Regions from separate parts of the Streptomyces noursei ATCC 11455 genome, predicted to be linked through region 2. Evidence: riboswitches for the same ligand, from Rfam matches in the RefSeq annotation. Region 2 holds a riboswitch; each other region holds the start of a gene.
What was found. Region 2 has a riboswitch for cyclic di-AMP ahead of SNOUR_RS23875 (transglycosylase family protein). Riboswitches for the same ligand answer to the same signal wherever they lie in the genome.
Positions count from the first base shown of each region.

Region 1: it holds a riboswitch for cyclic di-AMP, as region 2 does, so the genes downstream of both, SNOUR_RS16565 (C40 family peptidase) here and SNOUR_RS23875 (transglycosylase family protein) in region 2, are expected to answer to the same signal.
Region 3: it holds a riboswitch for cyclic di-AMP, as region 2 does, so the genes downstream of both, SNOUR_RS11760 (M23 family metallopeptidase) here and SNOUR_RS23875 (transglycosylase family protein) in region 2, are expected to answer to the same signal.

Region 1 covers NZ_CP011533.1:3,985,309-3,990,664, reverse strand. Annotated here, with positions in the region: gene SNOUR_RS16580 (alpha/beta hydrolase) at 1-725, shown strand, start outside; partial or broken gene SNOUR_RS43005 (C40 family peptidase) at 846-1,439, opposite strand; gene SNOUR_RS16570 (hypothetical protein) at 1,791-2,144, shown strand; gene SNOUR_RS16565 (C40 family peptidase) at 2,291-3,421, opposite strand; cyclic di-AMP (ydaO/yuaA leader) riboswitch at 3,430-3,615, opposite strand; gene pcrA (DNA helicase PcrA) at 3,853-5,356, shown strand, end outside.
Region 2 covers NZ_CP011533.1:5,611,079-5,616,434, forward strand. Annotated here, with positions in the region: gene SNOUR_RS23865 (cytochrome P450 family protein) at 1-79, shown strand, start outside; gene SNOUR_RS23870 (transglycosylase family protein) at 347-1,450, shown strand; cyclic di-AMP (ydaO/yuaA leader) riboswitch at 1,710-1,879, shown strand; gene SNOUR_RS23875 (transglycosylase family protein) at 1,887-2,579, shown strand; gene eno (phosphopyruvate hydratase) at 2,818-4,134, shown strand; gene SNOUR_RS23885 (FtsB family cell division protein) at 4,304-4,810, shown strand; gene SNOUR_RS23890 (DUF501 domain-containing protein) at 4,936-5,356, shown strand, end outside.
Region 3 covers NZ_CP011533.1:2,822,525-2,827,880, reverse strand. Annotated here, with positions in the region: gene SNOUR_RS11765 (M16 family metallopeptidase) at 33-1,415, shown strand; cyclic di-AMP (ydaO/yuaA leader) riboswitch at 1,717-1,872, shown strand; gene SNOUR_RS11760 (M23 family metallopeptidase) at 1,886-2,665, shown strand; gene SNOUR_RS11755 (GntR family transcriptional regulator) at 2,911-3,597, shown strand; gene SNOUR_RS11750 (HPr family phosphocarrier protein) at 4,108-4,389, opposite strand; gene SNOUR_RS11745 (bifunctional acetate--CoA ligase family protein/GNAT family N-acetyltransferase) at 4,591-5,356, shown strand, end outside.

The DNA of each region.
Region 1 (5,356 bases), 1.6 Mb from region 2:
TGTACGTCTGGCTGCCGCCGCAGTACAACGACCCCGCCTACAAGAACAAGAAGTTCCCGGTGGTCGAGCTGCTGCCCGGCTACCCCGGCTCCGCCAAGTCCTGGTTCGGCTCGCTCAAGGCCAACGAGCAGCTCGGCTCGCTGATGCAGAGCGGGGCGGTCAAGCCGTTCATCCTGGTGGCGCCGCGGACCAACGTGCTGTCCAACGCCGACAGCGGCTGCGTCAACATCCCCGGCAAGGTCAACGCCGACAGCTGGCTGACCGTCGACGTCCGCCAGATGGTGATCGACAACTTCCGGGCCGGCGACAAGCCGGACTCCTGGGGCCTGGCCGGCTACTCGGCGGGCGCCCACTGCGCCACCAAGCTGGCGCTCGCCCACCCGGACCGCTACCGCGCGGCCGTCGGCATGTCCGGCTACAACGACCCGGCCATAGAGCGTGATTCGCTCGCCGGCAAGGACCCCAAGCTGCGCGTCGAGACCAACCCGATGCACATCCTCAAGGCCGCCAACGAGGCCGGGAAGCCGCCCCGCACCGCGCTGTACATCTCGGGCGCGAGCGGTGACGGCTACCAGGCCGGCACGGGCCTCAAGGAGCTCGCGAAGAACCCGACGACGGTGACCGTCCAGCAGATCTCCTCGGGCGCGGGCGGCCACACCGTGCCGGTGTGGAAGCGCCAAGTGCCGGAGATCTTCCGCTGGTTCGGTCTGTACCTGCGGGGCTAGGGGCTGCCGCCCCCCGCTCGCTCGCCCGCCCGCCGGCCGGCGCCCCGACGCGTTCGTGTGGGGCTGTCCGGGCCGGACGGGCGGGTTTCTGCTCTGTGGGGCGTTCGCGCGGGGCGTCCCCTATGCCGGGCGGGTCGCGCCCGCGAAGGGCAGGCGGTCGAGCGGGGCGATCTCGACGGGTGTCCCCGGGTGCGGGGCGTGGATCATCTCGCCACCGCCGATGTAGAGGCCCACGTGGCTGATGCCGGAGTAGAAGAACACCAGGTCCCCGGGGGCGAGTCGGGGCCAGTCGACGCGGGTGCCGGAGGTGATCTGGGTGTAGGTCGTCCGGGGCAGGGTGACGCCGCCGGCCCGCCACGCGGCCAGGGTCAGGCCGGAGCAGTCGTAGGCGGCCGGGCCGGTCGCGCCCCAGGCGTAGGGCTTGCCGAGGGCGCCGTGGGCGAAGGCCACCGCCCGGGCGGCGCGGTCGCCGGGTGCCGGGGCGGGCGGCGCGGGTGCGGCGACGGCCGGTTCCGGGGCGCGCGGCAACGCGTACGCCGGGAGGCGCGGGGCGGCGGCCTCCGGGGAGCGCTCCGCGGTGGCGACGGGGTGGCCGCCGAGTCGGCGGACGCTGCCCAGCCGGCGGGCCCAGCCGGAGACCGCGGTCGCCTGGTGGCTCCCGGTGCGCTCCAGGACCGTGGCGCCGTCCAGGTAGCGCTGCGGGTCCGCGGCGAGCAGCAGCCCGGTGCGGGCGGCGCGGGCCGTACGGGGCCCGGCCGGCGGGGGTGCGAGCGGCGGCCGCTCACCGGCCGTGTGGTGCGACGCCATGGCGGCCGTCACTTCCTTCCCTGCGGGCGGATACGACCGGCGGGGTACGGGCCCGGTCGCCTGCAGGAGGAAGCTAGGCCCGGTGTCGCCGTCGGGAACCCCCTTGCCCGGCATTGCCCGATTCCGACCGCCACCGTGCGGGGGATGACCGGCCCCAAGGTCGGGGGAGGGCCGAGGGGCGGTGGGCCCTGACCGAAGCGGGCATCACGGGCGCCCTGCCGGAAAGGGCGTGCTATGGGGCGGATACGATCCAGCACTATGGACGTAGTAATCAATGTCTTCGTCGCCCTGCACATCATCGGCATCGCCTCCCTCCTGGGCGGCTTCCTGACCCAGATGAAGGCGATGGGCGCGGGCACCGCCCGCTTCGTGCCGGCCATGCTGCACGGCGCGCTGACGATGCTGGTCACCGGCATCGTCCTGGTCGGCCTGAACCAGATGCAGGACCACTCGCTCAACAACATCAAGATCGGCGTCAAGATGGCCGTCCTGGTGGTGATCCTGGCGCTGGTCTACGTCAAGCGCGACGAGGAGAAGCTCCCCAAGCCGCTCTTCGGCGCGGTCGGCGGACTCACCATGCTCAACATCTTCATCGCGGTGCTCTGGACCTGAGCCGCCCGCCCCGCCCCGGGCCCCGCATCGCCGCAGCGACGACTCACCGCGCGGTCATCCCGCTCCGTACTTCCGGAGACGGCGGATGACCGCGCGGTGGCGTGTGGGGGGTGGTTCATGACGGGCGCGGGGCGCCCGTGCGCCGGCTACGCGGGCCGGACGCTGCCGTAGATCGGCATGCCGTAGATCGACTCCACCCGGACGCTGGCGCCCGGGTGCGGGGCGTGGATCATCTCGCCGCCGCCGATGTACATCCCGACGTGGCTGATGTCGTTGAAGAAGAACACCAGGTCACCGGGTTGGAGATCGCTGCTGGAGACCCGGGTGCCGACCTTGACCTGGTCCCAGGTCGTGCGCGGCAGATCGACCCCGGCGGCCCGCCAGGCGGCCTGCGTCAGCCCCGAGCAGTCGTAGGAGCTGGGCCCGGTCGCGCCCCAGACGTACGGCTTGCCTATCTGGGAGCGGGCGAAGGCGAGCGCCTTCCCGGCCTTGGTGGAGTACGAGCCGCTGTCGGAGGTGCCGCCCCCCGAACCGGTGCCGGTACCGCCGCTGGGCTGCTGCTGGCGCTGCTGGGCCTCCTTGCGGGCCTCCTCGGCGGCCTTGCGCTGGGCCTCCGCCTCCTTCTGGCGCTCCAGTTCGGCCAGCCGCGCCTTCTCCTGGGCGGTCAGCCGGGACAGCAGCTGCTGGGCCTCGGCCAGCTTGGACTGAACGTTTCGCTTGGTCTGCTTCAGGGTCTCCTGCGACTGCTGGAGGGCCTCCAGGCTGTGGGTGGCCTCCGCCCGCTGACGGGCGGCGGTCGCGGCCTGGTCCTCGTAGTCGGTGATCGCCTGCTTCTGCCGTCCGGTCAACTGCTCCATCAGGTGGTTGCGGTCGACGAACTGCTGCGGGTCCTTGGCGAGCATCAGCTGGGCGGTGGGGCTGATCCCGCCGGCCTGGTACTGCGCCGAGGCGAACGCGCCCAGCCGGCGGCGGGACTCGTTCATCTTGTCCGCGAGCCGGGCCGCCTCGTCGAGGAGGCGGTTCACGGTGCGCTGCTGGCCGTCCGCCTTCTCCTTGGCGCCGTTGTACTTCTGGGTGGCCACCTCGGCCTGCCGGTAGAGGTCGTCGACCTTCTGCTTGACCTCTCCGATGGAGGGCTGCGGCGCATTCGGGGCGGCGTTCGCGGTCTGCGAGAGCAGCGTGACCGAGGCCAGCGCCGCGGTGGTGAGCCCGGCCGCGGTGCGACGGCCGCCGGGCGTGGCGAGTATGGGGGTGCGCGGCTTGCGATGGGACGCCAAGGCCGGCGACTCCTTCCGTGGACCGCCTACCGGGTTAGCTGTCGGGTTCGGGCGGTGTGCTGACGGAAGGCTTGCCCTACGACCGCTGCGTCCGCCTGGCGACGGGCCGCACCGGGTCGATTCACCCCAGTGGTGCTTGTGGGTCCCCGGCTCCGGGTGCCTGACGGCAGGACCGGACTCGGCGGAGGCGGCCCGTGCGGACGCTGTCGTCCGCGGGGACAGCGGGCTGCCCGAGCGAGACCGTAGCCAACGCGTGTGGCTTCTGTGAAGGCTGATGTTCGATATGCCCGAAACCTTTTCGTGACCTGAAGGTGGGCGTCGCCACGTTTCCGGGCACGAGCGCACAAGTCGCCGCCCCCGCCGGCGCGGTACCGGGGCAATCCGCCACTCCGGGACCGGTTGTCAGTGCGGCGGCCTAGACTCGGTGGGCGATGAGCAGCCTCTTTGACGACAGCTTCCTGGCGGACCTCGGCCCCCCGGACGAGGAGCCCCCGCCCCCGCCCGAGGACGAGCCCGGCCCGGCCCCCGAGGACGTGCCCGCCGACCTCTTCGGTGGGAAGTTCGACGCGCCCATGACCAGGGAGTCCTACTACCGCGACGGTGCCGCCCGCCCGGCCATCGACCCGGCGGCGCTCCTGGAGGGGCTCAACGACCAGCAGAAGGCCGCCGTGGCGCACAGCGGCAGCCCGCTGCTGATCGTCGCCGGCGCCGGCTCCGGCAAGACCCGGGTGCTCACCCACCGGATCGCCCACCTGCTCGCCGAGCGCCACGTCCACCCCGGCCAGATCCTCGCGATCACCTTCACCAACAAGGCCGCGGGCGAGATGAAGGAGCGCGTCGAGGAGCTGGTCGGCCCGCGCGCCAACGCCATGTGGGTCTCCACGTTCCACAGCGCCTGCGTGCGGATCCTGCGCCGGGAGTCCAAGAGGCTGGGCTTCACGTCGTCCTTCTCGATCTACGACGCGGCCGACTCCAAGCGCCTGATGGCCCTGGTCTGCCGCGACCTCGACCTGGACCCCAAGCGCTTCCCGCCCAAGTCCTTCAGCGCGAAGATCTCCAACCTCAAGAACGAGCTCATCGACGAGGAGACCTTCGCCGGGACGGCGGCCGACGGTTTCGAGAAAACCCTGGCCCAGGCGTACGCGATGTACCAGGCGCGGCTGCGCGAGGCCAACGCCCTGGACTTCGACGACATCATCATGACGACGGTCCACCTGCTCCAGGCGTTCCCGGACGTCGCCGAGCACTACCGCCGCCGCTTCCGCCACGTCCTGGTCGACGAGTACCAGGACACCAACCACGCCCAGTACACCCTCGTCCGCGAGCTGGTCGGCCCCGGCACGGTCGACACCCCCGCCGCCGAGCTGTGCGTGGTCGGTGACGCCGACCAGTCGATCTACGCCTTCCGCGGTGCCACGATCCGCAACATCCTCCAGTTCGAGGAGGACTACCCGGACGCCACCACGATCCTGCTGGAGCAGAACTACCGCTCCTCGCAGACGATCCTCTCCGCCGCCAACGCCGTCATCGAGCGCAACGAGAACCGCCGCCCCAAGAACCTCTGGACGGACGCCGGCGCCGGCCCCAAGATCACCGGCTATGTCGCCGACACCGAGCACGACGAGGCCCAGTTCGTCGCCGACGAGATCGACCGGCTCACCGACGCCGGCGACGCCAAGGCCGGCGACGTCGCGGTCTTCTACCGCACCAACGCCCAGTCCCGGGTCTTCGAGGAGATCTTCATCCGGGTCGGGCTGCCCTACAAGGTCGTCGGCGGCGTGCGCTTCTACGAGCGCAAGGAGGTCCGCGACATCCTCGCCTACCTCAGGGTGCTCGCCAACCCCGAGGACGCCGTCCCGCTCCGCCGGATCCTCAACGTCCCCAAGCGCGGCATCGGCGACCGCGCCGAGGCCATGATCGAGGCCCTGGCGCTGC
Region 2 (5,356 bases):
TGATTTGCGCTGGCGCGGCGGGCTCATCATGCGCGGACTGCGCACGCTGCCGGTGGAGTTCACGCCCGAGCCGTCCTGACCGGGGCGCTGACCAGGAACGGCCGCGTAATTGACGCTCCGTCAGCTACGTAATCATTGCGTGATCTCCGCTACACCGACTTGTGACTGCCCGTGACCCCGGCTACCTTTCCTCCGACGATCGAGGTCGGCCACGGGCTGCCGCACGGCACCCCTTCCGCCGCCGATCCGACAACTCAACCGCCGCGCGAAAGGCAACCGCATGCGTTCCGGGAACGGCCGGCATCGTCGCCCCCGACAAGCACCGGCCATCTTTGTCACGGCAGGAGTGACCGGCGCGGGCCTGGCCCTGCCGCTGTTCACCGCGGGTGGCGCCCACGCCGCCGACACGGCGACCTGGGACCGCGTCGCGCAGTGCGAGAGCGGCGGGGTGTGGAGCGCCGCCACCGGCAACGGCTTCTACGGCGGTCTCCAGCTCACCCAGGAGATGTGGAACGACTACGGCGGCACCGCCTACGCCTCCCGCCCCGACCTCGCCAGCCGCGCCCAGCAGATAGCCGTGGCCGAGGCGATACTCGACGACCGCGGCCCGGACGCCTTCCCCAGCTGCGCGGTGAACGCCGGACTGACCAAGGACGGCCGCAAGCCCCGCGTCGACCCGGGCCCCACCAGCCGCCCCTCGCCGCGGCCGACGCACGGCCACAACGGCGGCGGCGCCTCCGACGACGCGGGTGACGGCTCCGACACGGCGGGCGGCGACCAGGCCCAACCGGGCCCGGCCACCCGGACGCCGGAACCGTCCGGCGGTGACTCCGGCACGGACCGCGGCCCGGACGCCGGCAGCGGCTCCGACGCCGGCGCGGACGGCCCGCACGCGCCCTCGGCGACCCCGGAGCCCTCGGGCTCCTCGTCCGCCTCGCCCGCCCCGTCCGACTCCGGGGCACCCACCGGCTCCCCGTCGGGCTCCCCGTCCGATTCCCCGTCGGGAAGCCCGTCCACCTCGCCGGCGGACCCGGCGGATCCGTCCGTGCCGTCCGACCCGTCGGGCTCGACGGACCCGGCCGACCCGGCGTCGCCCGCCCCGTCCGACTCCACCGCGCCCGGTGGCCCGGACCGGTCCGGCGCCCCCGCCACGCCGCCCGCCGCCGGCAAGCACCGCGGGACGCCCGGCGACGGTACGGAGGCCGGCGACGGCCGGGACGGCGGCCGCGGCCGGCACGCCTCCCGCGGCGGCGAGGCGCCCCGCACGCCCCCGGCGGAGGCCGGCAGCTACCGCGTGCGCCCGGGTGACAACCTGTCAGAGATCGCCGTCAGCCATGACCTGCCGGGCGGCTGGCCCGCGCTCTACCACCGCAACCAGGACGTCATCGGCTCCGACGCGGACCTGATCCACCCCGGTCAGATGCTCGACCTCGGGCGGACACAGGGGTAGTTACCGGCAGTTCGCCGTCTTTCGCGGCGTTTCGTAAAAGTGAGATATGGCTCTCGTTGCGGGGGATGGGTCCGGACCTGTCCCCCGTTGCCATACCGGGGCCTACCTGCGGAAATGACTCGCGCGGTGATCAAAAACGGTCAACTTGGTTCAGAAGATGGGGTTTGAACACCAACAGGGTTACTGCTTACGGTCAGGACCGCTCGCCAAAGCGGGCCCTTCGATCGCACGCCGAGTCCTGCCGGCGGTCGGAGTCGACGACGCGCAAGCGCCGAAGGCAGGAGCGGGGGACCCAAGGTAAGTGCCGACCCCGCCCGTGAGAGCGGGTCAGTCGGCTTGGGGTGAAGCCGTGTGTGCAGCACACACGGCCGGGCAGCTCACACGGCCCGAACCCGACAGCTCACCTCGTAGGCGTCGGTGAGGAAACGAACGCACGATGCTGATCAACAAGGGCAAGCACCGCCGCAGCTCCAAGGCCGTCCGCGTCGCCACGCTGGCCGGTGTCGCCGGCGCCGCCGTCGCCGTTCCGCTGATGGGCGCCACCTCTGCTTCCGCCGCCTCGGTCGCCACCTGGGAGAAGGTCGCCCAGTGCGAGTCCAGCGGCAACTGGTCGATCAACACCGGTAACGGCTACTACGGTGGCCTGCAGTTCTCGAACTCCAGCTGGGCCGCCGCCGGTGGCACCAAGTACGCGGCCCGCGCCGACCTGGCCACCAAGGAACAGCAGATCGCCGTCGCCGAGAAGCTGCTCGCCATGCAGGGCCCGGGCGCCTGGGGCTGCGCCGCCGCCGGTGGTCTGACCTCCGGTGGCCCGGCCGCCGACGTCAACCCCTCCGGCTCCACCGTCAAGAAGAGCCAGGGCACCGAGGCCCGCAAGCAGACCGAGGGCTCCACCAAGAAGTCCGCCCCGGTCCGCGAGAAGGCCGAGAAGAAGGCGGAGAAGGCCCAGCCGGCCGCCCCGCAGCACTCGCACCGCTCCGGTGACACCTACACCGTCAAGTCGGGCGACACCCTCGCCAAGATCGCCAAGGCGCACGGCACCAACTGGAAGGCGCTCTACGCCGCCAACAAGTCCGTCGTCGGCGGCAACCCCAACCTGATCTTCCCGGGCCAGAAGCTCAGCGTCTGAGCCGTACCGGCCACCTGAGAGACCCGCGAGAGCTGCCCCGCCGCGGCGCGTACCCCCGAGCGCGCCGTGGCGGGGCTTCTCCGTTGCCGGGCCCGGTCGCCCCCCGGCACGACGTTCCCCGCATAGCGAACAGTGCCCCGAAACCTCCTGTGAACTGGGGCTTTGTTCTGCTTGTTGGGTTTTTTCGTCCCACGGAGCGGGCCACGGGCGAGCGGATCCCCCCGGGGCCGTTAGGCTCATGCCGAGAACTCCAGACACCCCTGAAGGAGACAACGTGCCGTCCATCGACGTCGTCGTAGCCCGCGAAATTCTCGACTCGCGAGGTAATCCCACGGTCGAGGTCGAGGTCGGCCTCGACGACGGCAGCACCGGCCGTGCCGCCGTCCCGTCCGGCGCCTCCACCGGCGCCTTCGAGGCCATCGAGCTGCGGGACGGCGACCCCAACCGCTACCTCGGCAAGGGCGTGGAGAAGGCCGTCCTGGCCGTCATCGAGCAGATCGGCCCGGAGCTCGTCGGCTACGACGCGACCGAGCAGCGGCTGATCGACCAGGCGATGTTCGACCTGGACGCCACCGACAACAAGGGCTCGCTCGGCGCCAACGCCATCCTCGGCGTCTCCCTCGCCGTCGCGCACGCCGCCTCCGAGGCCAGCGACCTGCCGCTGTTCCGCTACCTCGGTGGCCCGAACGCGCACGTGCTGCCCGTCCCGATGATGAACATCCTGAACGGCGGCTCGCACGCCGACTCCAACGTGGACATCCAGGAGTTCATGATCGCCCCGATCGGCGCGGAGTCCTTCTCCGAGGCGCTGCGCTGGGGCGCCGAGGTCTACCACACCCTCAAGAAGGTGCTGAAGGCCAAGGGCCTGGCCACCGGCCTGGGCGACGAGGGCGGCTTCGCCCCCAACCTCGGCTCCAACCGCGAGGCCCTGGACCTGATCCTGGAGGCCATCAAGGAAGCCGGCTACGCCCCCGGCCAGGACATCGCGCTCGCGCTGGACGTCGCCGCCTCCGAGTTCTACAAGGACGGCAAGTACCAGTTCGAGGGCAAGGAGCGCTCCGCCGCCGAGATGACGGAGTACTACGAGGAGCTGGTGGCGGCCTACCCGCTGGTCTCCATCGAGGACCCGCTGTTCGAGGACGACTGGGCCGGCTGGAAGGTCATCACCGACAAGCTCGGCGCCAAGGTCCAGCTGGTCGGCGACGACCTCTTCGTCACCAACCCCGAGCGCCTGGCCCGCGGCATCGAGGAGGGCTCCGCCAACGCGCTGCTGGTGAAGGTCAACCAGATCGGCTCGCTGACCGAGACCCTGGACGCCGTCGAGCTGGCCCAGCGCAACGGCTTCAAGTGCATGATGTCGCACCGCTCCGGCGAGACCGAGGACGTCACCATCGCCGACCTCGCCGTCGCCACCAACTGCGGCCAGATCAAGACCGGCGCCCCGGCCCGCTCCGAGCGTGTCGCCAAGTACAACCAGCTGCTGCGCATCGAGGAGATCCTCGACGACGCGGCGGTGTACGCCGGCCGCAGCGCGTTCCCGCGCTTCAAGGGCTGAGGCCCACCCACACCACCGTCCGGCTGAGCTCCCGAGGACTCGACAACGGAGCAAAGCCGGGGTGAAGCGCAGCGTCCCCGGCACCGGTCCCGTACCGTTGCCGGGGACGTACGTCATGACGACCGCCGTGACGACGTCAGGACGGAAGCTGAAGGGGAGGCGAGACGACGTGCCCGCGGACCGGTTCTCCACCGCGACCCGGCTCAAGGCGCTCGGCGAACAGGCCGCCGCCCGCGTCCACCGCGCCAAGCGACGGCCCCGCCGCAACCGCCTCACCGGCCGGGCCGCCCTGCTGGCGCTGGTGATGTGCTCGCTGGTGGTCGCCCTGGCGTACCCGATAAGGCAGTACATCTCCCAGCGTTCGGACATCGCCGACCAGCGCCGCAAGGCCCAGGACGCCGCCGCCGCGCTCGACCGGCTGCGCGACGAGAAGGCCCGCTGGCAGGACCCGGCCTACGTCCGGCAACAGGCCCGCCGGCACCTGCACTACGTCATGCCGGACGAGACCGGGTACATCGTCCAGGACGGGACCGGGGTCCGCGCCGCGCCCAAGGGAGCGGCGGCGGCCCAACGCCCCTGGTACGACAAGCTCTGGGAAGACGCGGACCGCGCGGACGGCGCCGACCACGCCGCCACCGCCCACGCCCGCGACACCACCGCCGTCACCAAGCGGTAGCCCGCACCGGCGGGCAGCGGCGAGACTGTGTACGGGCGGGCCCGCACACGGCCGTACGGCACGCTCTCGCCGTGCTTCCGCCCGGCCCGTTCGTCACTCACCACCGGCCCTCACCGAAAGCGCACATGGACACGCCCCCGCCCCAGACCGAGCCCACCGAGCCCACCGCCGCGGACATCGCCGCCTTCAAGGAGCAGCTCGGCCGTCCGCCGCGCGGCCTGCGCGCCATCGCCCACCGCTGCCCCTGCGGCCAGCCGGACGTCGTCGAGACCGCACCGCGCCTGGAGGACGGCACCCCCTTCCCCACGCTCTACTACCTCACCTGCCCGCGCGCCGCCTCGGCGATCGGCACGTTGGAGGCCAACGGCGTGATGAAGGAGATGACCGAACGGCTGGCGGCCGACCCGGAGCTGGCCGCCGCCTACCGCGCGGCCCACGAGGACTACATCCGCCGCCGGGACGCCATCGAGGTGCTCCAGGGCTTCCCGAGCGCGGGCGGCATGCCCGACCGGGTCAAGTGCCTGCACGTGCTGGTCGGCCACTCGC
Region 3 (5,356 bases), 2.8 Mb from region 2:
CCACCACCCCCGCAGACGCCCCCGTGAGCACCATGGAGTTCCACCCGCAGCCCCGGGGCGGCGCCCCCAAGCCGTGGGCCTTCCCGGCCCCCGACCGCAGCCGGCTGGCCAACGGGCTGACCCTCCTGACCAGCCACCGCCCCGGCCAGCAGGTCGTCGCCGTGGAGGTCAACCTCGTCGCCCCTCTGGAGACCGAGCCCGAGGGCCTCGACGGCGTCGCCACGATCATGGCCCGCGCCCTGTCCGAGGGCACCGACAAGCACACCGCGGAGGAGTTCGCCGCCGAGCTGGAGCGCTGCGGCGCCACCCTGGACGCGCACGCCGACCACCCCGGTGTGCGGGTCTCCCTGGAGGTCCCCGCCTCCCGGCTGCCGCGCGCCCTCGGGCTGCTCGCCGACGCACTGCGCGCCCCCGCCTTCCCCGACAGCGAGATCGAGCGGCTCGTCCGCAACCGCCTCGATGAGATCCCGCACGAGCTGGCCAACCCGGCCCGGCGTGCCGCGATGGCGCTGTCGAAGGAACTGTTCCCGGCCACCTCCCGGATGTCCCGGCCCCGCCAGGGCACCGAGGAGACCGTCGCGAGGATCGACGCGGCCGCCGTCCGCGCCTTCTACGACGCGCATGTCCGGCCCGCCACCGGCACCGCCGTCATCGTCGGCGACTTCACCGGCGTCGACCTGGACGCGGCGCTGGCCGACACCCTGGGCGCCTGGACGGGTTCCACCGCCGAGTCCCCGAAGCCCTCCGCGGTCGTGGCCGACGACGCGGGCCGCGTGGTGATCGTCGACCGCCCGGGCGCCGTCCAGACGCAGCTGCTCATCGGGCGGGTCGGCGCCGACCGGCACGACCAGGTGTGGCCCGCCCAGGTGCTCGGCACGTACTGCCTGGGCGGCACTCTCACGTCCCGGCTGGACCGGGTGCTGCGCGAGGAGAAGGGCTACACCTACGGGGTGCGCTCCTTCGGGCAGGTGCTGCGCTCCTCCGCCCCGTCCTCGCCGGAGGGGGCCACCGGCGCCGCCCTGCTCGCCATCAGCGGGTCGGTGGACACCGCGTCCACCGGGCCGGCCCTCCAGGACCTGTGGACGGTGCTGCGCACCCTCGCGGCGGAGGGGCTGACGGACACCGAGCGGGACGTCGCGGTGCAGAACCTCGTCGGTGTCGCGCCGCTGAAGTACGAGACCGCCGCGGCCGTCGCGGGGACGCTGGCCGACCAGGTGGAGCAGCAGCTCCCGGACGACTACCAGGCGCAGTTGTACGCCCGGCTCGCCAAGACCGGCACGGTCGAGGCGACCGCGGCGGTCGTGAGCGCCTTCCCGGTGGACCGGCTGGTGACGATCCTGGTCGGTGACGCGGCGCAGATCGCCGAGCCCGTCAAGGCGCTGGGCATCGGCGAGGTGACGGTCGTCAGCGGCTGATCCCGTCGGGTGACGGGCGGTCAGCAGACGGCTCGTCACTTATCGACAAAGCGGCTCCCGTGGTGGTCACTTGCCACGGGAGCCGCTGTGTGTGTGCGCGTCGGGTGCGTGACTTCCGAGGCGCGCACGGCTCCGTGGGATCACGCTCCGCGGGCGGTCGGAGATGCCCGGCCGGTTGTGTCGGTTGCCCGTTTCGCGTGTGGCGTGGCGCACAAAAGTCCGGTTCTGTTTGCCGATTGAAAGTTGTCCCGATTAGCGTCGGTCCGGCTGTTCGTCACAAGTCCGCCGCAACAGTGGCACCGGACAGTCATCGCCGAGTCCCCGTACGGCGCGAGCCAGGGGAGCCGGGGACCCACACGTCCCTTGGGGTGAATCGGGCGCCTCTCCGGAGGAACCCGTAGGAGACCTTCCTGCTCCGAACCCGTCAGCTAACCCGGTAGGCGAGAAGGAAGGAAAGGACCAGCCAGTACATGGCGTTCACCCGTGCCACCGGGAAGCACCGCCGCGCGACCCGCACCGCCCGTACCACCCGCAACCTCGCCGGCATAGCCACCCTCGCCGCCTCCGGTGTCGTCGCCTCCGTGGCGTCGCCCGCGCTGGCCGCCACGGGCGAGGCGGCCCACCACGACACCGGCCTCCAGCAGGCCGTCGTGATGGGTGACGAGCTCGCCGTCCGGATCGAGGCCCAGGCCGACGCGCAGCAGGCGGCCGCCGAGGCCACCGTGGCCCGGGCGAAGGCCGAGGCGGAGGCCCTGCGGCTGGCCGAGGTGGCGAAGAAGAAGGCCGACGAGGAGCGCGCGGCCAAGGTGCGCGCCGCCCGCGAGGCCGAGCGCAAGCGCCTCAACACCTTCGTCGCCCCCGTCACCGGCTCCTACGTCTCCACCGCGTACAAGGCGTCCAGCGGCCTGTGGTCCTCCGGCAGCCACACCGGTATCGACTTCCACGCCGCCTCCGGCACGTCCGTCCACGCCGTGGGCTCGGGCACCGTCGTCGAGGCCGGCTGGGGCGGCGCGTACGGCAACAACATCGTGATCAAGATGAACGACGGCACGTACACCCAATACGGTCACCTGTCGTCGATCGGGGTGACGGTCGGCCAGACGGTGACCCCCGGGCAGCAGATCGCCCTCTCGGGCAACACCGGCAACACCACCGGCCCGCACCTCCACTTCGAGGCGCGGACGGGCCCCGACTACGGCTCGGACATCGACCCCGTCGCCTACCTGCGCGCGCACGGCGTCACCGTCTGACCTCATCCGGATCTCTCCGCCGCAACACCGTCCCCCGGAGCCCCGGCCCGCCACCCTGGTGGGCCGGGGCTCCGTCGTCCCCCGGGGCCACCGGCGCACCGCCCGCCCGGAGGCCCTGTGCACCGGCCGAAAAGCGCCGGTGAATTCACGACATGCTGAGGGAAAACTCTCCGCGTTCGAATAGAGTCGGAGAAAGTCGCCGACGGGGCGGCACTTTTTCGCAGATTACGGCGGAGGCACGGACGATGCGAGGCCATATTTCCGCGCATGCGGTGTGCACAGCGATTCGCGACGACATCGTCTCCGGCGTACTCGCGCCGGGGAGTCGGCTGATCGAGGACATTCTCGCCGCGCGCTACGGCGTTTCCCGGGTCCCCGTGCGGGAAGCGCTGCGCACCCTCCAGTCCGAGGGATTCGTCACCACCCGCCACCACGCGGGCGCCTGCGTCGCCGAACTCGACGAACAGGAGGCCGCCGACCTCCTCGACATCCGTGCCCTCCTGGAGCCGCTGGGTGCCGCCCGCGCGGCCGCCCGCCGCAGCTCCGCCCACCTGAAGGTGTTGCGCGGCCTGGTACGGCTCGGCCGGGAGCGGGCCCGCCACGGCCACCCCGCCGACCTGCGCCAACTGGACAGCTGGTTCCACGAGACGCTCGCCCAGGCGACCGGCAGCCCCAGCCTCACGGCACTGCTCACCCAGCTGCGGCGCAAGATCGAGTGGATGTACGTGGTGGAACCGCCGACCCGGGTCACCGACTCGTGGGACGAACACGGTGCCGTGCTTGACGCGATCGCCCGGGGGGACGCGGAACGGGCCCGTGCCCTCATGGTGGCCCACATCGAGCGGTCGCTTCCCGTGTACCGGCTGCGGCGCGCCGCTCCCGTGGTGAGGGAGCCGAAACCAGCCGTCAACACGGCACGCGCCCGCGCTTAACAATCGCCCCGTATACAAAGAGATGGCGTAGCGGAATTGCCGCGATGGGGAAGGAAGGCGAACGGGGCGGGAGGGGTGGGGCGGGATAGAGCGGAGAGTTCGTGCTTCGCAACCCCGCAACCCCTGATTCGGTATTCCGTTTTCGGGAATCCAGTCTCGATCGAGAATTCTGCAGGCTGAAGGAAAAGAGCTCCGACCGGGGACGGGTATTCCTGGACGCCCTGAGCGATGCATGGCGGGGCGGGGGATTCGCGAAGCACTGTCCCGCGCCCTAACGGCTCGCCGCCCGCCCTCTCCGGCCGCCCGCTTCCGGCCCGGCAGCGTGACGCCGGCCGCCGAATCCGCCTCCCGTCGCGGTCCCGGGTGACGTGAGACTCGACGGCCCAAGAAGGACTGCCGCCGCGCCGCCGCCCAAGCAGACGACCCCGCCGCAGTACCCGGTTGTCCCGGTCACCGCGGCGGGGCCGCATGAGCAGAAGGGTGAGTCGGGACGTGGGGCCCCGGTGCTCCTCAGACGGTCTCGGGGAGCTCCTCGAGGCCCTCCGCGACCAGCTTCGCCAGACGGTCGAGCGCAGCCTCGGCACCATCGGCCTCGGAGGCCAGTACGATCTCCTCGCCACCCTGGGCGCCCAGGCCCAGAACCGCGAGCATGGAGGCGGCGTTGACGGGGTTGCCGTCCGCCTTGGAGATCGTTATCGCGACACCGGAGGCGGTGGCCGCTCGGACGAAGATCGACGCGGGGCGGGCGTGCAGGCCCTCGGCCCAACCGACATTGACGCGGCGCTCAGCCATGGTGTTGCCCTTCAAAGTCGTGACTGTTGTCTAGACCATTCTCGCACGGTGCCAGGTGTGGTCCCGCGGCACTTCCGTCCCGGCCTCCCGTCCGGGTTGTTCGGCTCTCTTCCGGGCCGTCGGTCCCGCTGCGGCAGGGACCGGGAAATCGAGCGTACGCACGTCGAGCCCGTTGTCGGCGGCCCGCCGTACGCTGTCCGCATGCAGATGCCGCCGGATCATGCGTACCCGACCCACTGGGAAGCCGACGTGGTGCTGCGCGACGGCGGCACCGCACGCATCCGGCCCATCACGCCCGACGACGCAGAGCGGTTGGTCTCCTTCTACGAGCAGGTCTCGGACGAATCGAAGTACTACCGCTTCTTCGCCCCGTATCCCCGTCTGTCCGACCGCGACGTCCACCGGTTCACCCACCACGACTACATCGACCGGGTCGGCCTGGCCGCCACGGTGGGCGGCGAGTTCATCGCCACCGTCCGCTACGACCGGATCGACGAGCGCGGGCTGCCCGCCAAGAACCCCGACGACGACCAGGCCGAGGTCGCCTTCCTCGTCCAGGACGCCCACCAGGGCCGCGGCGTCGCGTCCGCCCTCCTGGAGCACATCGCCGCGGTCGCCCGCGAGCGCGGCATCCGTCGGTTCGCCGCCGAGGTCCTGCCCGCCAACACCAAGATGATCAAGGTGTTCACGGACGCCGGCTACACCCAGAAGCGCACCTTCGCGGACGGCGTCGTCCGCCTGGAGCTCGACCTCGAACCGACCGAGCAGTCCATGGCCGTGATGCGCGGCCGCGAACAGCGCGCCGAGGCCCGCTCCGTCCAACGGCTGCTCGCCCCCGGCTCGGTCGCCGTCATCGGCACCGGCCGCGTCCCCGGCGGCCTCGGCCGCACCGCGCTGCGCAACATCCTCGACGCCGGCTTCACCGGCCGCGTGCACGCCGTCAACCACGCCTTCCCCGAGGGCGTCC